Regions from separate parts of the Azospira sp. MPR-E4 genome, predicted to be linked through region 1. Evidence: predicted binding sites of a transcription regulator. Region 1 holds the regulator's gene; each other region holds the start of a gene.
What was found. Region 1 encodes sigma-54, which starts transcription at its own class of promoters, with help from an activator protein. Its sites were predicted from a motif close to TGGCACGCTTNCTGCTNA; they were not measured.
Positions count from the first base shown of each region.

Region 2: AC1RTA_RS03820 (pilin) is a predicted target of sigma-54. The motif match lies at 3,143-3,160, and genes of this name have one in related genera.
Region 3: nirB (nitrite reductase large subunit NirB) is a predicted target of sigma-54. The motif match lies at 2,878-2,895, and genes of this name have one in related genera.

Region 1 is NZ_JBXAST010000016.1:21,538-27,912, reverse strand. Features, by position in the region: gene AC1RTA_RS07175 (hypothetical protein) at 1-593, opposite strand, end outside; gene AC1RTA_RS07170 (hypothetical protein) at 657-1,472, opposite strand; gene AC1RTA_RS07165 (hypothetical protein) at 1,489-2,160, opposite strand; gene AC1RTA_RS07160 (PsiF family protein) at 2,285-2,599, opposite strand; gene hprK (HPr(Ser) kinase/phosphatase) at 2,645-3,580, opposite strand; gene ptsN (PTS IIA-like nitrogen regulatory protein PtsN) at 3,549-4,034, opposite strand; gene hpf (ribosome hibernation-promoting factor, HPF/YfiA family) at 4,190-4,510, opposite strand; gene AC1RTA_RS07140 (RNA polymerase factor sigma-54) at 4,525-6,003, opposite strand; gene lptB (LPS export ABC transporter ATP-binding protein) at 6,070-6,375, opposite strand, start outside.
Region 2 is NZ_JBXAST010000007.1:41,972-48,346, reverse strand. Features, by position in the region: gene AC1RTA_RS03830 (glycosyltransferase 87 family protein) at 1-1,599, opposite strand, end outside; gene AC1RTA_RS03825 (glycosyltransferase family 2 protein) at 1,602-2,555, opposite strand; gene AC1RTA_RS03820 (pilin) at 2,621-3,091, opposite strand; gene AC1RTA_RS03815 (HD domain-containing phosphohydrolase) at 3,272-4,858, opposite strand; gene AC1RTA_RS03810 (GspE/PulE family protein) at 4,869-6,375, opposite strand, start outside.
Region 3 is NZ_JBXAST010000022.1:29,115-35,489, reverse strand. Features, by position in the region: gene blaOXA (class D beta-lactamase) at 1-590, shown strand, start outside; gene AC1RTA_RS08740 (sensor domain-containing diguanylate cyclase) at 709-2,640, opposite strand; gene nirB (nitrite reductase large subunit NirB) at 3,096-5,534, shown strand; gene nirD (nitrite reductase small subunit NirD) at 5,608-5,916, shown strand; gene AC1RTA_RS08725 (sirohydrochlorin chelatase) at 6,128-6,375, shown strand, end outside.

The sequences.
Region 1 (6,375 bases):
CCGGTCGCTTCCTGGGTTTTCACGGAACCCACTACCTCCCCGGCCACGGCGCCGCCCCGGCTGTTGGAGGCAATGGCCACCACGTTACCGATGGCCCGGCCGTCAAAGCCCTGCTGGGCCTGGGCCACCGGCTCCGCCTTGAGGATGTCGAACTTGAGAATCCATTTGGTGGTCTTGAATTTGCCCTTCTGCAGCATTTTCCGGGCCTTGGATGGATCACCCATGGTGTAGGCCAGGGTGAACTCGTTGAGCAGGGGACCTAGGTCGGCCCGCTCCAGCACCTTGAAATTGGCCTTGCCCAGTTCCAGTTCGGCGTAGTCGGCGATGTTGTTGGGGCCGAACTTCTGGGTGAAGCTGGCATTGTTGCTCTTGATTTCCCCAGGGATCACGACGATCTGGGGCCCCTTCTTCGCCGCATTGGCGTACTCCACCGGCTTGTACATGGCCTTGTCGGCCATGGCATTGGCCTGATCGGAAGTCGAACTGCCGCAGGTCGCCGACGGGTTGTCGGGATCGCACTTCGACGGATTGGTCTGGCAGGCGGCCAGAACCAGGCCAAAAGAGGAAAGAAGAAGCAGGCGCTGCACACTCATGGAAGACTCCCTGTTTTTATGTACGTATAGGCCGGCCTTGGGCCGGCGCCCCCTAGGGCAGCGTTACTTGTACTTGCTGTCGATTTCCCAGACGTTCTTCTGCACCAGGCGCTGCACCATGCTGTCCAGGGTGAGGCCGCCGGAGGCGCCGGAGGAAACGCCCATCACCGACGAGCCCTTGGCTCCCAGTTCCATTTTTTCCTCGGTATAGCCGGTGGCCACCTGTTCGGTGGTGTTGGCGTCGATGATCTTGTAGCGCATGCCGATGATCCACACCCCGGTGTTTTCCTGGGTCTGCACCGAACCGACCACCGTCTCGCCGACGGCCCCGGCCTGGGCCCCGCCCATGGAGCCGGAGAAGGCGCCGAAGACGCCCAGCAGCTTGCCCACGGAGCGACCGTCGAAGCCCTGCTGGGCCTGGGCCACCTGTTCGGCCTTGAGGATGTCGAACTTGACCACGTATTTGGTGGTCTTGAACTTGCCCTTCTGCAGCAGCTTGCGGGCGGCGCTGGGGTCACCCATGGTGTAGGCCAGGGTGAACTCGTTGAGCAGGGGCCCCATGTCGGAGCGTTCGAGAATCTTGAAGTTGGCCTTGCCCAGTTCCAGTTCGGCGTAGTCGGCGATGTTGTTGGGGCCGTATTTCTGGGTAAAGGAGGCGTTGTTGGACTTCACCTCCCCCGGGATGACCACCAGGGCCGGGCCCTTCTTCGCCGCATTGGCGTACTCCACCGGCTTGTACATGGCCTTGTCGGCCATTTCGTTGGCCTGCTTGGAGGTGTCGCTGCCGGCGGTGGGCGACGGGCTGTCGAAAACCGGCTGGGCATGGGCCGAACCGGCGCAGGCCAGGGCCAGGGCAATGGGGGCGATGTACTGACGCATGAAAGACTCCGTAGGTTTATTTTTTTGGTTTGCCGGCAGCCCGGCAGTAATCGTTGTAGAGCTTGGCCACGACCTCCTCGGCCTGCTCATGGACCAGCTCCAGGGCCATGCCGGCGGTGTCACTGCCGGAATAGGACTCGGCCTTGGCCGTGGCGGTGGAAATGGTGCGGCCGTCCGCCGCCGCCAGGGTGAAATGCATGGTCACATAGACCTCGGGCAGGCGCACCACCGGGTTGTAGGCGGTGCGGGTGGAAACCCCGCCCTTGAGCACGAAAGCGGCGCCCAGCTTGCTGGAAGCGGCCAGGGCCGCGTCCGGGTCGTTGCGGAAATAGGCCTCCATCTCGGCCTGGGCGATGCGGGCCCGCTGCTCCTCGGCGGTGTAGGTCTTCAGGCCCAGGGCCTTCAGCTTCTGGTTGATCACGGCGGCATGGCGGCCGTATTTGCTGCCCTGCAGCTGGTAGCCGTCGGCCGTCTGGTCGGCCAGGGCCACCAGGATGCCCTGGTTGCGCAATGCCGCCTTGCAGGGTACGGCCAGATGCTGGGCGATGCGGCCGCGGCGGCCCTCCTCCTCGGCAGCACCCTGCTTCTCGTCCTCGGCAAAACTGAAGGCCCGGGCGCCGCCGGTTGCCGCCAGCAGCAGGCCGCAGCAGAGCAGGCGGGAAGCGGCACGCAGGGGGGCAGGCTTCATCTCGGGGCTCCAGGGAAAGTCCCCGGCATCAACGCCGGGGCAGGTGGAATGGGGCAGGCCATTCTGTCAAAAAAAATGCCAGCCTTCAATCGGCTGGCATTTTTGCGGGAAGTCCGCCCCGGGCTTACTTGGCAGCCTGGCTGTCGGCTTCGCACTTCTTGATGAAGGAGGCCTTGGCGGCACCGGCCAGCTTCTTCTCCGCGGCCTTGGACTGGCACTCCGCATTGGCGGCGGGAGCATCGGCGGTCTTGCCGGAGAGGCAGGTCTTCATGAATCCCTTGCGCTCGTCGCCCTTGAGGCCCTTCTCGCCGGCTTCCTTGTTGCAGTTCTTCATGCGCTCCTGCTGGGGCGTCGGCGCTTTGGCCGCGTCGGCGGCGCCGGCAACGGGAGCCAGGCCGATACAGGCCAGGGAAAACAGGGCTAGCAGCATCTTTTTCATGGTGTCTCCGTCAGTGGTCAGGCAGGGCTTACCACTATGCGTTCGTCAAATATCGTCGTCAAGCAGCAGCTTCTGCTGCCGGGTGATGAATTCCTGCATGTTGTCGATGCCGCGCAGCTGCAGGATGCTGTTGCGCACCGCCGCCTCCAGCAGCACCGCCAGGTTGCGCCCGGCAGCCACCGGAATGACCACCTTGCGCACGGCCACGCCGAGGATCTCCTGGGTCTGGGCATCCAGGGGCAGGCGCGGCGCATCCACCCCGGCCACCGGCTTTTGCAGGTGCACGATCAGCTTTAGCTTCATTTTCCGCCGGGAGGCGGTCTCGCCGAAGATGGTGCGGATATTGAGCAGGCCCAGGCCCCGCACTTCGAGGAAGTCCCGCAGCATGCCAGGGCAACGGCCCTCGATGGTGGCGGGAGCGATGCGGGCCAGTTCCACCACGTCGTCGGCGACCAGACCGTGGCCCCGGGAAATCAGTTCCAGGGCCAGTTCGGACTTGCCGACGCCGGAATCGCCGGTGATGAGGACGCCCATGCCCAGCACGTCCATGAAGACGCCATGCACCGACACCGTGTCCGCCAGGCGGCGGGAGAGGTAGATGCGCAGCAGGTCGATCACGGCCGAGCAGGGTTTGGCGGTGGTGAACAGGGGCGTGCCGGTGCTCTCGCAGCCCTCCAGCACGGCCGGCAGCACTTCCAGGCCCTCGGCGACGATGACGGCAGGGGGCTGGGCGGCGAAAATTTCGTTCATCTGCGCCTTGAGGCGCTCAGGATTGACGCGGCTCAGCCACTGGTACTCGGCGGCGCCGATGACCTGCAGGCGTTCCGGGTGGATCAGGTTGAGGTGGCCGACCACGTCGGCGCCGTAGTTGCCCCGCTCCCGGATCTCGATGGAGCGTTCGGCACCCTGGGCCGCGACCCAGGTCAGGGACAGCTTGTCCTGGTGGTCCTCAAACAGCTGGCTGATGGAGATTTGCCGCATGGTTCCCCCAGTCGGTGAACAGGCGGTGGGCGTCGTCGGTGTTGTCGCAGGCGCCCAGGGCCTCGCGGAAGGCCCGGTCGGAGAAACGCTGGGCCAGCTCGGAAAGAATCTGCAGATGCTGCTCGGTGGCCTGTTCCGGCACCAGCAGCACGAACATCAGGCCGACGGGCTTGCCATCGGGGGAATCGAAAGGCACCGGGGCGGACAGGCGCATGAAGGCGCCGGCGGCTTCCTTGAGCCCCTTGATGCGGCCGTGGGGAATGGCAACCCCCTGGCCCAGGCCGGTGGAACCGAGTTTTTCCCGGGCGAAGAGGCTGTCGAAAACCGTGGCCCGGGCGATGCCCAGGTTGTTCTCGAACAGCAGTCCGGCCTGCTCGAATGCCCGCTTCTTGCTGCTGGCTTCGAGGTCCAGCAGGATGTGGGCGGGAGGGAGGAGTTTGGCGATCAGATCCATGGGGCGGGAACCTTCCCCGAACAGCGGGATGGCGGCGGCAGGGCCGGTTGGAGACTGGGATTCAGGCAGGATACCTGGCGAAAAGTGGCGGGATCATAACGGAAAACGACCCCGCCGCCTATGCCTTTCATCCCAGTCCCGGAGAGGGAATCAGATCACTCTTCGATGTGATTCTTGATGGTGTCGCGGTGGTGATCCTGGGCCTTCTGCTTGTACTTCTGCACCTGGCGGTCCAGCTTGTCGATCAGGGTGTCCACGGCGGCATACAGGTCGGCATCCTCGGCATCCACGTGGATGTCCTTGCCGGGCACGCGCACGGTGACTTCAGCCTTCTGCTTCAGCTTTTCCACGGTGAGGATGACGTTGACGTCGATGACGCTGTCGAAGTGACGCGTAACCCGCTCCAGCTTGGCAGTGACGTAGTCGCGGATCGCCGGGGTGACTTCCAGGTGATGTCCGGTGATGTGCAGGTTCATGGCTCGCTCCTTTTTTAGATGGACTTGCGTAGGTTGGCCGGCGAAATGTTGAGCGCTTCTCTGTATTTTGCAATGGTTCGACGCGCCACAACAATGCCTTGTTGGCCAAGAATTTCGGATATTTGACTGTCCGAAAGGGGTTTTTTGGGGTCTTCGGCCGCCACCAGCTGCTTGATCAGGGCCCGGATGGCGGTGGCCGAACAGGCGCCCCCCGTATCCGTGGCCACGTGGCTGCCGAAGAAATACTTGAGTTCGAAAATGCCCCGGGGGGTGGCCATGTACTTCTGGGTGGTCACCCGGGAAACGGTGGATTCGTGCAGGCCCAGGGTTTCGGCGATTTCCCGCAGTACCAGGGGACGCATGGCCACCTCGCCGTGTTCGAAGAACTGGCGCTGGCGGTCCAGGATGGCCTGGGACACGCGCAGGATGGTGTCGAAACGCTGCTGCACGTTCTTGATCAGCCAGCGGGCCTCCTGCAGCTGGCCGGAGAGGCTGGAGCCGCGCTGCTTGGAGAGGATCTCGGCGTAGAGCCGGTTGATGCGCAGGCGCGGGTAGGCGTCCGGATTGATGCTGGCGGTCCACTGGTTGCGCACCTTCTTCACCACCACGTCCGGGGTGATGTAGCGGGCATCCAGGGGCGCGTACTGGGCGCCGGGCCGGGGGTTGAGGCTCTTCACCAGGTTGGTGACGGCGCGCAGGCGCTCGTCGTCGCAGCCCAGCAGCTTCTTCAGCTTGGTGAAGTCCCGGCCGGCCAGCAGTTCCAGATGATGGCGCACCAGCTTCAGGGCCTGGTCCCGCACCTCGTCGGCCGGCAGGGCTTCCAGCTGCAGGGCCAGGCATTCGCCCGGAGTGCGGGCGCCGACACCGGTCGGGTCCAGGTGCTGCAGGTGGCGCAGGGCGATCTGCAGGTCGTCCAGGTCGATTTCCAGCTCTTCCGGCAGGGCTTCCTGCAGCTCCTCCAGGGGCTGGGTCAGGTAGCCGTCCTCGTCCAGAGCCTCGATCAGGAAGCTGACCAGCTGCCGGTCCCGCTCGGAGAGCTGCATCAGGCCCAGCTGCCAGTTGAGGTGGTCGCGCAGGGAGGTGTTGGCGGCCTGCACTTCCTGGAAGTCGGAATCCTCGTCCTCGTCGCGGGAGGCGGAAGGGTAGCTGCCTTCGGCAAACCAGTCCTCGCCCTCGCCCAGGCTGTCCCGGCTGTCGTCCCGGACTTCTTCGGGGCCGTGACTGTCGGCGCCTTCACCGGATTCGCCGCTATCGCCTTCCCGCGGGCCTTCGGCAGCGGCCTCGGCCGTACTGCCGGCGTATTCGCCTTCGCTCCCGCTGTAGGAGGGCTCGTAGTTCTCGTCCTCGCGCTCCAGCAGGGGGTTTTCCAGCAGATACTTCTCCAACTCCTGCTCCAGCTCGAGCGTCGACAGCTGCAGCAGCCGGATGGACTGCTGCAGCTGTGGCGTCAGGGCCAGGTGCTGCGAGAGTTTGAGTTGGAGGGTTGGTTTCATGGACCCGGGGCCGAAGGGGCCGGCGGCAATGAGCGGGTTGAGGGAAAGACTCGGAGACTGGGCTCGTCAGAGACGGAAGCTCTCGCCCAGATATACTTTTCGGACGTCTTCATTATAAACGATCTCATCCGGGCGGCCAGACGCCAGCACCCGGCCCTCATTGATGATGTAGGCCCGGTCGCAGATGCCCAGGGTCTCACGCACGTTGTGGTCGGTGATGAGCACGCCGATGCTGCGGTCCTTGAGGAAACGGATGATCTTCTGGATTTCCAGCACGGCGATGGGGTCCACGCCGGCGAAGGGCTCATCCAGCAGGATGAAACGGGGAGAGGTGGCCAGGGCCCGGGCGATTTCCACCCGGCGGCGCTCGCC
Region 2 (6,375 bases), on a different contig from region 1:
AAAATAGTCTTCCTGTTCCGGATTCAGTAATCCGCTCCCAGCCCACTCGACCACGCCCTTCCCTTTCAATCGAATCTGCATGCACGGCCGCCCGGTCAGCACAAACCCATAAGGCTCGACTAGGGCAGACAAATCATCCTGAATTCGCTGTGGCAACCCCTCCTCATGGGCCCGAACAGTCGCTCCCAAGACATAAAAATCCCCATCCCATGCATTGATCATTTTTCTCAACCGCGGCAACATCTGCCTCCCATACGGCAGGGTGTACTGGCCCACGATATTCGTAACAACAGAATCGCGATGAAGGAATGGAATCGCCATTGAATAGGTTTGGACTCCGACCGAAAGAAAAAATGCTTTTTTGTTCCTAAGTATGTCCGGAACATCCACTTCGATCCAGGCGCCTTCCCATGCAGTAGGTTGCCAGCGGAAATTACCAACACTGACATACCCATGGGCCACTTGCAAAACCAACAAACACCCCGTGATCAAGGCAGCCCATCGGAGCGGCATGATTCTGATGAGCACCACCGGCAACAGAAGTCCCGCCAACAACCATAAAGGGAGCGCATAGCGTCCGATTGTGGAGCCCCACAGCCAGGCGGAAAATCCCAGTAGCCAGAAGCACACCAAGGCGAACGGCCATTTTGACACTCGAATCTCTGTGGAGCGAATGCTAGCAATAGCCACCCAAACGAGCGCAAGGAGAAGGGGAAAAATTCGCAAATCTGGGCTCAGGTTTTCCGTATAGATACCGGAACGAGCTTCCATCATCCGGAGGGGAAGCAGCAGCAAATCCTTGACGCCCCCAAGTTGAAAGCGTCCATCATGAATACTGACAAACGGAAAATCCGGAGAGTGGAAGAAGCTATTAGCAAAAGGAAATATCGGATTGCCGAACTCTTGCCACAACAGCCAGCCCCAATAGCCGTGCAGCAAAGCCCCACCAGCTACGGCTCCGCCAACTCCTTGCAGAATCACCCGCCAGCTCCAGAAAGAGCGGCCAAGTGCAACCAAAACAAATCCGAGAAAAGCGGGTGCGAAGAAGATGTTGGTAAGCTTCAGACCGATGGCGGCACCCAGCAAAGCGCTCCCCGAGAATATGCGCCACCGCGTGGTCTCAAAGGTAACAGCATACAATGCCGCCATAATCAACAACGACGAAATCGGATCGATAAAGCTACTGCCAACCGTCGTCAGAAAAACGGGAGATACAGCTGATAGAGCGACGCCTACAGCCCGAAAAAAGGAAGTCGCGCCGTCATTGCCAGGCAGCAAACGAAAGCTGAGCCCCCATAACAGCAGAAGATTGCAGACATGAACGAGCGTAAGCAGGGCTGCAATGGCAAAACTGGGTAACCCTAGTTTTATCAACCCATAGAAGGGAAGATATCCTATGGGATTGATATAGCTCTGGACGCCTGCGGCGAGAAAATCCTGCGCAACCCGACCTTCCAGAAACTGATAGGCGCCGTAATAGTGGTAATTGATCAAATCCCAATTTACATCTTTCCCAGCCAAGAACACCCACAGAAAGACGGCAACGACTACTAGCGCTACGGCAGCATACTCAAGCCGTCTCGGAGAAATGTAGTGCATGCTTATCGTCCGGTACGCCGCAAGTTAATTTCCAGTTCTTTGCGCTGCTGATAGGCGGCAGAGTCCAGGATCAAACCGATGGCAAGGGAAAGAACAGCGACTAGCTCAAGGCCCGTGGCCAGGATGGCCAGAGGGAGGTGGTGGATATAGCGCTCCCGCACCCAGTCGGTCAACACGGGAACTGCGGCCACAAGACCACTCAAGAAGAAAAGCAGCGATAAACAGCCAAAAAACTTAAATGGCTTGTAATAACGAAGTATCTGGGCAATGGCAAAAATGACTTTGGCGCCATCTGTAAAGGTATTCAGCTTTGAATAACTCCCTGCCGGACGATCTTGATAATGTACCGGTAGTTCGACGACACGGAACCGCCCATTTACAGCATAGAGAGTTAAATCCGTTTCCAATTCGAACCCTTCGACTAGACAGGGGTAATTCTCGACAAACTGTCGCGTCATCACACGGTAACCGCTCATGATATCGGTCAATCTGGCATAAAAAAGGGAGTTCACCATCCATGCAACCAAAGAGTTGCCAAACCCATGGAAGGGGCGCTTGTTTTCTCGAGCATACGCCCCCGAGCTGAGCCGATCTCCGACAACCATGTCTGCCTGGCCACTCAATACCGGGTCTAATAGCTTCGGCAGAATATCTACCGGATAAGTCAGATCTGCATCTGCCATAACATAAACATCGGCATCCACTTCAAGAAAAGCTCGCCGAACAGCATTTGCTTTCCCCTGCCGGCGCTCCGACAAAACGCAGCCGGAAATGCCGGAAAACTGCAAAGTTTGCAAGGCGACACTACCGGTATCATCGCTCGAATTGTTATCGACCACGATGATCTGCGCCCCCGGCAGTACCCGATGGAACTCCCGAATACAGGCAGCAATAGTCGTCGATTCGTTGTATGCCGGCAGAACAATAGCAATTTGAGTGCGAATAGATTTGGCCATAGCTCAAGACAAAAATGAAAAAAGGGCATGCGTCACGCATGCCCTTTTCTGGTTAAGCCCGGAAATTAACCGCGGCAGGAACCCGGCAGATACTTGGCCTGCAAACCGGTACCGGGGCCGCACTTCCACAGGGCCACAGTTTTACCGGCATCGCTGGAAGTCAGCGGGTTAGAGCCGGCCGCATCGGTATAGGGGGTCAAAGTAACGGTCTTACCATTTACATCACCATTAATGTTCTGGATTTCCACAGACACAACACCTGCGTCACTGGTACTGATGGACTTCACATACTTGGAAGCGCCACCAGTGGCAGAGTTTTCGCAACCCCAGGAGCCGCCCGCAGGCAAAGAGGAGGAAGACTGCACAACTTCACTGATGGTGGTACGACAGGCGGAAGCGGCCAGGATCACTTCGGACATCTTGGCACGGACGGTGTAGTCCTGATAGGCCGGCAGTGCAACGGCGGCCAGAATGCCGATGATCGCAACCACGATCATCAGTTCAATCAGGGTAAAGCCCTTCTGAATGCTTTTCATGAGTAAATCTCCTTAGCAAGTAATAGAACGCCTTGCGACGCCGATGGAATATTAGCAGGAAAGATGCCAACCGACACGGAACCAGGCAAGCCGTTGTTCTCCCTGAACTATGGCTAGTCCCCCGGCGCAAGACCGAGGTGACAAATTACGTCACATTGAACGATACACGTCACCCCGGCCTCAGATATCGATCTGTTCCGGGCTGATGAAGCGGCGGGCATAGGTGGCATAGACCTTCTGCTGCATAAAGACGTCGAACAGGTCCGGATCGATGTGGCCGCCGGCGCGGAAGCGCTCCATGATCGCCAGGGTCTGGGACAGCTTCATGCCTTCCTTGTAAGGCCGGTCCCGGGCGGTGAGGGCTTCGAAGATGTCGGCGATGCCCATGATCCGGGCCTGGATGCTCATCTGTTCCCGGGTCAGGCCCCGGGGATAGCCCTTGCCGTCCATGCGCTCATGGTGGCCGCCGGCGTATTCCGGCACGTTCTTCAGGTGCTTGGGCCAGGGCAGGGATTCCAGCATGCGGATGGTGGCGACGATGTGGTGGTTGATGATCTCCCGCTCGGCCTCGGTCAGGGTGCCGGCCCGGATGGTCAGGTTCTCCACTTCGTCCGCGCTGAGGAAATCGTTTTCCTTGCCCTGCGCATCCTGCCAGCGGTAGCGGCGGGCGATCTGCCGTACCCGCTCCTGGTCTTCCGGCTGCATGGCTTCGCCGCCCACATTGCAGCGCTGCAGGAAGCGCTGGTCTTCTTCCATCTGGGCCAGACTCGCTTCCAGTTCCTGGCGCGCCTGGCTTTCCCCACGGCCGCCGGCAATGGCCTGCCACATGCGAATCTGGGCATCGCGGCGGATCACCTCGAAGCGGGTATCCAACAGATGGATGCGGTCGAAGATGGTCTGCAGCTTGGTCGCCTTGTCCACCACGTGCACCGGCGTCGTCACCTTGCCGCAATCGTGCAGCAGGCCGGCCATCTTCAGCTCGTAGCGGTCCTTGTCGGACATGCTGAAGTCGGCCAGGGGGCCTTCCGTGGTGGCATTCACCGCCTCGGCCAACATCATGGTCAGCTCCGGCACCCGCTGGCAGTGGCCGCCGGTGTAGGGGGATTTTTCGTCGATGGCGGTGTTGATGAGCTGGATGAAGGACTCGAACAGTTCTTCCAGCTGGGAAATGAGCTGCCGGTTGGTCAGGGCGATGGCCGCCTGGGAGGCAAGGGATTCGGCCAGGCGCTGGTCCGCATAGGAGAAGGCCCGCACTTCACCGCTGACGGGATCCTGGGCGTTGATCAGCTGCAAGACGCCGATCACCTCGTTCTCATGGTTCTTCATGGGCACCGTGAGAAAGGACTGGGAGCGGTAGCCGGTGCGGGCGTCGAAGGCCCGGGTGCCGGAGAAATCGAAGCCCTCCGCCGTGTAGGCGTCGGCGATGTTGACCGTCTGCAGATTGAGGGCGCTGTAGGCGGCCACCATGGAATTGTTGGGCTCGCCGCTTTCGGTGTACAGCGGCAGGTCGGGGAACTTGGAGGAGAGGGGCTGGCCGCTGCTGCCGCCAAAGGCGATGGCCAGGGAGTCGGTGCGGACAATCTCGAAGCGCAGATGGCGCCCGTCCTCGGTCATGCGGTAGAGGGTGCCGCCGTCCGCGTGGGTGATCTGCTTGGCCGCCAGCAGGATGCGCTCCAGCAGGCGATCCAGGTTGCGCTCGTGGGAGAGGGCCGCCCCGATCTCGTTGAGTTGCTCCAGGCGCCGGAAAAGATCGTCCAGGGTATCCATGCCCTACCTCCTATTTGATGCAGACCGCGTGTACCTGCTTCATGTCGGTAATGCCCTGCAGCACCTTGTCGATGCCGTCCATCTTCAGGGTGCGCATGCCGTCGTTGAGGGCGCAGGCCACCAGCTCGGCCACCCGGGCATGTTCCTGGATCAGTTTCTTGACGCCGTCGGTCCCGGCCATCAGCTCGTGCAGGCCGACCCGGCCCTTGTAGCCGGTGTCATTGCAGGCGGGGCAGCCCTTGGCACGATACAGGGTGAACTGGCCGTCCTTGGCGTAGCGGCTGTTCCAGTCCCGGTAGACGGCTTCGTAGGAGCCCTTGGGGTCCTTCTTCCAGCTGTCGGTGTTGGTCAGCTCCTCGCAGTACTCGGTCAGCAGCCGCTTCATGTCCTCCGGCGAGGGCTGGTAGGCCTCCTTGCACTCCTTGCACAGGCGCTTGGCCAGGCGCTGGGCCAGGATGCCGAGCAGGGCGTCGGCGAAATTGAAGGGGTCCATGCCCATGTCCAGCAGGCGGATCACCGATTCGGGGGCGCTGTTGGTATGCAGGGTGGCGAACACCAGGTGGCCGGTGAGGGAGGCCTCGATGCCGATGCCGGTGGTTTCCGCATCCCGCATTTCGCCCACCATGATCACATCCGGATCGGCCCGCAGGAAGGAGCGCATGACCGTGGCAAAATCCAGGCCGGCCTTCTTGTTGATCTGCACCTGGCGCAGGCCCTTCTGGGTGATTTCCACCGGGTCTTCCGCGGTCCAGATCTTGGTGTCCGGCGTGTTGATGTGGCCCAGGATGGAATGCAGGGTGGTGGTCTTGCCCGAGCCGGTGGGGCCGCAGACGAAGAAGAGGCCGTAGGGCTTGCTGATGATGCTCTTCAGGGTCTCGTGGTTGTGGGGCGTCAGGCCCAGGCTGTCCAGGGGAATGGGCTCGCCGGCGGCCAGGATGCGCATCACCACGTCTTCCATGCCGCCGGCGGTGGGGATGGTGGCCACCCGCAGCTCGATATCCAGGGGGCCGTATTTCTTGAACTTGATCTTGCCGTCCTGGGGCTTGCGCTTCTCCGAGATATCCAGATCGCACATGATTTTCAGGCGGGCGATGAGGGCATTGCGGTAGGAGGCGGGAATCTCGATGTAGGGCACCAGGGAGCCGTCCTTGCGGAAGCGGATCAGGGTCTTTTCCTTGCCCGGCCGGGGTTCGATGTGGATGTCGGAAGCCCCTTGCTGGTAAGCCTCGATGATGATCTTGTTCACCAGCTTGACCAGCTCGTTCTCGGCGGCGGCAGAAACGTCGTCGCCGACAACGTCGCCTGCCTCGTCGTCGCCGTCCCCCAGGTCGGAGAGCAGGTCGCCCACCGAGGCCACGTCCGCCAGGGCACCGAAGAAATGGTCCAGCACCTGGAGAAATTCCCGGTTGGTGGTGACCCGGTAGACCACCTTGCTCTTGGGGAAGATGTTGTTCACCACCCGGGAGTTGCGCACCCGCTCCGGGTCCGTCGCCACCACCACCACGCCTTCCCGGGTT
Region 3 (6,375 bases), on a different contig from region 1:
AGCGCGCCATCCCGGCCTGGAACCGGGACCAGGACCTGCGTTCCTCCATGCGCGCATCCGTGGTCTGGGTGTACCAGGACTTTGCCCGGCAGATCGGCGAGGCCCGGGCCCGGCGCCTGCTGCAGGCCATGGACTACGGCAACGCCGAGCCGTCCGGCGGCGAGGACGGCTACTGGCTGGACGGCAAGTTGCGCATTTCCGCCGAGGAGCAGGTGGCCTTTCTCGAGCGCCTCTACCGCAATCAGCTGCCGCTGGCCCTGGCCCACCAGCGGCTGGTGAAGGACGTGATGATCGTGGAGGCCGGCCGCGACTGGATCCTGCGGGCCAAGACCGGCTGGGACGGCCGCATCGGCTGGTGGGTGGGCTGGGTGGAGTGGCCCCAGGGGCCGGTGTTCTTCGCCCTCAACCTGGATACGCCGGGGCGGATGGCGGATCTGCCGAAACGGGAAGGGGTGGCCCGGGCCATCCTGGCGGCCATCGGCGCCCTGCCGGCGGCGGCGCCGGTTTTGCCGAGTGGGGCGAATGCCTCGAGTGCGATGACCGGGGCCGTGTCTCCCGCCACGCCCGGCACCGCCCTGCCAGGCAAATAGGACTTGCCTAAGGGGCCTGCCATGGCGGTGAGGCCCGCGGGATAAGGCTCCCGGCGATGCTGTCGCCGTCAGGCCCGTCCCGCCTGGTTCCCAGCCGGGTGCTGCCCGAGCCGACGGTTTACAGCCCCAGGCCCTGGCCCAGAGTCGTTTCCCCCACCACGTGCCGGTAGCGCCGGTAGCCGTTGCGGCCGCCGGACTTGGCCTGGTACATGGCCCAGTCGGCGTGGCGCAGCAGGGTTTCCGCGTCCTTGCCCGCCTCCGGGTAGAGGGCGATGCCGATGCTGGCGGAAACGTGGCCCTCGCCGTTCGGCAGGGGGAAGGGCCGGTTCATGGCGGCGACGATCTTTTCCGCCACCTGTTCCGCATCCTCGGCCCCCGCCACCTCCGCCAGGAGCACGGCGAATTCGTCGCCCCCCAGGCGGGCCACCGTATCGGCCTTGCGCAGGCAGCCCCGCAGGCGGGCCGCCGCTTCCTGCAGCAGCCGGTCGCCGGCGGCGTGGCCCAGGGTGTCGTTCACTTCCTTGAAATGGTCCAGGTCCACGAAGAGCAGGGCGAAGGCCCGCTCCTGCCGTTCCGACTGGGCCAGCAGCTGGCCCAGGAGGTCGTTGAAGAGGACCCGGTTGGGCAGGCCGGTGAGGCCGTCGTGCAGGGCCTGCTGGCGCAGCTTCTCCTGGTAGGCCTGGCGCTCGGTGATGTCCCGGGCCAGGGTCAGGATCAGGCGGCGGCCGCCGGAGGCGAAGGCGCCGATGCGCATCTCCACCGGGAATTCGTGGCCCAGGCGGTGGCGGTGGCGGCCTTCCTGGGTCACCGGGGCGTTGGTGTCCAGGTTGTGCCACAGCTGGTGCAGTTCGGCGGCGGGAATGCCGACCTCGAAGGCGTCCATGTTGCTGCCGATCAGCTCCTCCCGGGGCAGGCCCAGGCTGTCGCAGGCCTGCTGGTTCACGTCCTCGATGCGGCCGCCGGGGTCGTGCAGGAAGAGGGCGTCGCCGGCCCGTTCCACCAGGTTGCGGAAGCGCCCTTCGCTTTCCCGCAGGGCCCGGGCCTGTTCCTCCAGGCGCTGCAGCTGGCGCCAGATGAGGCCGATGAAGAGGGAGCAGAGGACGATGCTGCCCAGGCCCATGAGGATGATGTGCAGGGTGGTGGCGCGCCAGGGGCGCAGCAGTTCGCTTTCCTCCTGGGAGACGGAGACCAGGATGGGATAGCGCTTGGCCTCGCGGAAGCTTTTCAGGCGCTGGCGCCCGTCCATGGAGCTGGTTTCCAGCAGGGTGCCGCTGGCGCCGCGGCCGGGAGTGCGCAGGAACAGGTCCTGTTCCGGGTAGGCATGGCCCAGGCTGTCGGGCATTTCCGGGTAGCGGGCGAGCAGGGTGGCGTTGCTGTGGTAAAGGGCCACGGCGCCGCCGGGCAGGTGCAGCACGGAGCGGTAGAAGGAGACCACATCGGCCAGGCTGACGCTGGCCAGGATGACGCCGGCGAAATGGCCCCGGGGCCCCACCAGACGGCGGGAGAAGATGAGCCGCTGGGAGCCGTCGAGCAGGGTGCGGGTGGGGGGCGAGATGAGGGGCTCGGCTTCGGCCGTGTCGCGCAGGCGGCGGAAGTATTCCCGCTCCCGCACGTTCATGGCGGGTACCGGGTGGCGGGCCGAGTGGGCCAGCACATTGCCCTGGGCGTCCACCAGCACCAGGTTGGTGACGAAGGGGGTGGCGGTGACCTGGCTGCGCAGCAGCTGGTGCAGGCGCCGGGCCTGCTCCTCGCGCCGGGCCGGGTTTTTCTCCGCCACCAGGGGCGGCATGGCGGCCACTTCCTGGCGGGCGTTGAGCAGGGCCTGGTCGGTGGCGGTGATGGCCCGCTCCATCTGTTCCAGCAGGGCCAGGTTGAGGGTGCTGAGGTTGTCCCAGGCGGCGTTGTAGAGGCGTTCCCGGGTTTCGCCGATTTCCCGGAAGACCAGGCCGATGATGATGGCCACCAGGAGCAGCCAGCCGACCAGCAGGCTGCGTCCGGGACGCACCAGGGGCGGGCGGCTGGGGGGGGCGGTACTGTTTTCGGGAGCCATGGCGTTCTCCATTGGGATGGGGCGCACGAAGCACTCGTCTGTCGGCCCATTCTGGCATGGGCCCGGACTTCCTCAAATAGGCCTTTGGGCCAGCAGGGGACCGGCGGCGGGCGGCAGCCGAGGGATGGTGCCGGGCGCCCGCTGGCGGGGCAGGGCGGGGCGGCGATGCACCAGTTGTGTGCGGCGGCGCGGGCGGCGGGTTTGGTGTTATCCCATTTAAATCATGCGCTTACGGAATGGCATGGCGATTGCTAAATCTCCGGCGTACTCCTGTCGCCTGGGCGGCGGGACTGCCGGTGGTGTGGCCCTCGGGGTCAACGTGAAGCACTGCCCTTCAATGTTTTCTCTCGCTGCCTGATGGCGTTGCGGGAGGGCACGACGGCGTACCGCAATGGCGCGGGCGCAGTCCGAGGCCCGTCCCGCACCCCGGAAGCCGGCGACCGAAGGAGTGCTTCATGAACAAACCCAAACTGGTGCTGGTGGGCAACGGCATGGCCGGCGTGCGCACCCTGGAAGAGCTGCTGAAGATCGCCCCGGACCACTACGACATCACCGTCTTCGGCGCCGAGCCCCATCCCAACTACAACCGCATCCTGCTTTCCCCGGTCCTGGCCGGCGAGATGACGGTGCCCGAGATTGTCCTCAACGATCTGCAGTGGTACGCCGACAACGGCATCAAGCTGCACCTCAACAAGAAGGTGACCAAGGTGGACCGGGTCAGGCGCCAGGTCGTCGCCGAGGACGGCACGGTGGAGTCCTACGACCGCCTGCTGCTGGCCACCGGCTCCAACCCCTTCATGCTGCCCATTCCCGGCAACGACCTGCCGGGGGTGATCGCCTATCGGGACATCGCCGACACTGACGCCATGATCGAGGCGGCCAGGACCCATCGTCACGCGGTGGTCATCGGCGGCGGCCTGCTGGGCCTGGAAGCGGCCAACGGCCTCAAGCTGCGGGGCATGGACGTGACCGTGGTACACGTCGGCCCCTGGCTGCTGGAGCGCCAGCTGGACGAGGTGGCCGGGCGCATGCTGCAGCAGTCCCTGGAGGAGCGGGGCCTGAAATTCCTGCTGCAGAAAAACACGGAAGCCCTCATCGCCGGTGAGAGCGGCCGGGTGGCAGCCATCCGCTTCAAGGACGGCATGCAGATTCCCGCCGATCTGGTGGTGATGGCGGTGGGCATCCGCCCCAACACGGCCCTGGCCGAGTCTTCCGGCATCCACTGCAACCGGGGCATCGTCGTTTCCGACACCCTGCAGACCTACGATCCCAAAATCTACGCCGTGGGCGAATGCGTCAGCCATCGCGGCATCGCTTACGGCCTGGTGGCGCCGCTGTTCGAGCAGGCCAAGGTCTGCGCCAACCACCTGGCGGGCTACGGCATCGGCCGCTACCAGGGCTCGGTGACTTCCACCAAGCTGAAGGTCACCGGCATCGACCTTTTCTCCGCCGGCGACTTCATGGGCGGCAGCGACACCGAGGACATCGTCCTGCACGACCCGGCCGGCGGCGTGTACAAGCGCCTGGTGCTGAAGGACAACAAGCTGGTGGGCGGCGTGCTCTACGGCGACACGGCGGACGGTTCCTGGTACTTCCAGCTGCTGCGGGAGGGCAAGGACGTCAGCCAGATCCGCGACCACCTCATGTTCGGCCAGAGCAACCTGGGGGACACGGGCCACCAGGGCCACAACAAGGCCGCCGCCATGGCCGACAGCGCCGAGGTGTGCGGCTGCAACGGCGTCACCAAGGGCGTCATCGTCAAGGCCATCAAGGAGAAGGGGCTGTTCACCCTGGACGAGGTGCGCAAGCACACCAAGGCTTCCGCTTCCTGCGGCTCCTGCACCGGCCTGGTGGAGCAGATCCTGGCCTCCACCGTGGGCGGCGCCTACCAGGCCGCCAGCAGCGCCGAGAAGCCCATGTGCGGCTGCACCGAGCACAGCCACGGGGCCGTGCGCCAGGCCATCCGGGAGCGGCACCTGACCTCCATTCCGGCGGTGATCGAAGCCCTGGCCTGGAAGAATCCCAACGGCTGCGAGAAGTGCCGCCCGGCCCTCAACTACTACCTCATCTCCACCTTCCCCCACGAGGCCAAGGACGATCCGCAAAGCCGCTTCATCAACGAGCGGGCCCACGCCAACATCCAGAAAGACGGCACCTATTCGGTGGTGCCGCGCATGTGGGGCGGCGTCACCACGCCCAACGAGCTGCGGGCCATCGCCGACGTGGCGGACAAGTACCAGGTGCCCATGGTCAAGGTCACCGGCGGCCAGCGCATCGACCTGCTGGGGGTGAAGAAGGAGGACCTGCCCCACATGTGGGCCGACCTGGCCCAGGCCGGCATGGTCTCCGGCCACGCCTACGGCAAGTCCATCCGCACCGTGAAGACCTGCGTCGGCAGCCAGTTCTGCCGCTTCGGCACCCAGGACTCCACCGGCATGGGCATCGAGCTGGAGAAGATGTTGTTCGACATGTGGAGCCCCCACAAGGTGAAGCTGGCCGTCTCCGGCTGCCCGCGCAACTGCGCCGAATCCGGCATCAAGGACGTGGGCATCATTGCCGTCGATTCGGGCTGGGAAATCCACGTCGCCGGCAACGGCGGCATCAAGACCGAGGCGGCCCAGTTCCTGTGCAAGGTGGCCACCGCCGAAGAGGTCAAGGAATACTCCGGCGCCTTCCTCCAGCTCTACCGGGAAGAGGGCTTCTACCTGGAGCGCACCGTGCATTACGTGCAGCGGGTGGGCCTGGACCACGTCAAGCGCCTGGTGGTGGAGGACGAGGACAACCGCAAGGCCCTGCACGCCCGTCTGCTCGATTCCCTCAAGGACGCCGCCGATCCCTGGGCCGAGCACCAGGAAGCCCCGGCCCGCCGCGAATTCGAGCCCCTGGCCTTCTGAGCCGGCAGGCCGGCACGATTCTCTCGGTGTTCTCTGTGCCCTCTGTGGCAAAAACGGTTTTAAGGAACGAAAAATGAGCCAATGGAAAAACCTCTGCGCCCTGGAAGACATCCCCCTGCTGGGTTCCCGGGTGGTGCAGCACCCGGGCGGCGATATTGCCGTGTTCCGCACCGACGGCGATGCCGTCTTCGCCCTCCACGACAAGTGCCCCCACAAGGGTGGGCCCCTCTCCCAGGGCATCGTGCACGGCCAGCGGGTGACCTGCCCCCTGCACAGCTGGAACATCGAGCTGGCCAGCGGCGAGGCGGTGGCGCCGGACCAGGGCTGTACCGCCCGCTTCCAGGTGAAGGTGGAAGACGGCCGGGTCTGGCTCCAGGCCTGACGGGGAAACGACCATGCCCGGAGAGGCAGAAGGGACGGGCCTGACGGCCATGCCACGGCGGAAAAGTCCGTCCCTGCTGCCTCCTGGCAATGGCATGGAACCAATGGCCGTTCCGGCGGCCGAAGCAGGGGGCGTCGCGGCCTTTGCCGGCTGCGGCAAAAGGCGATATCGATCAATTCCCTCGCCCCTTGCCTTCACCCATAATCCAGACATGACCCAAACTGCCCTCATCCTTTTCGGCCACGGTGCCCGGGACCCCCAGTGGGCCGAGCCCATGCAGCGCGTGCAGCGCGCCATCCAGGCGCGGGAGCCCCAGCGCCGCGTCGCCCTGGCCTTCCTCGAATTCATGGAGCCGACCCTGGAACAGTGCGTCGCCCAGCTGGCCGACGAGGGCGTCACCAGCATCCGCCTGGCGCCCATGTTCATGGCCCAGAGCGGCCACCTGAAGCGGGACCTGCC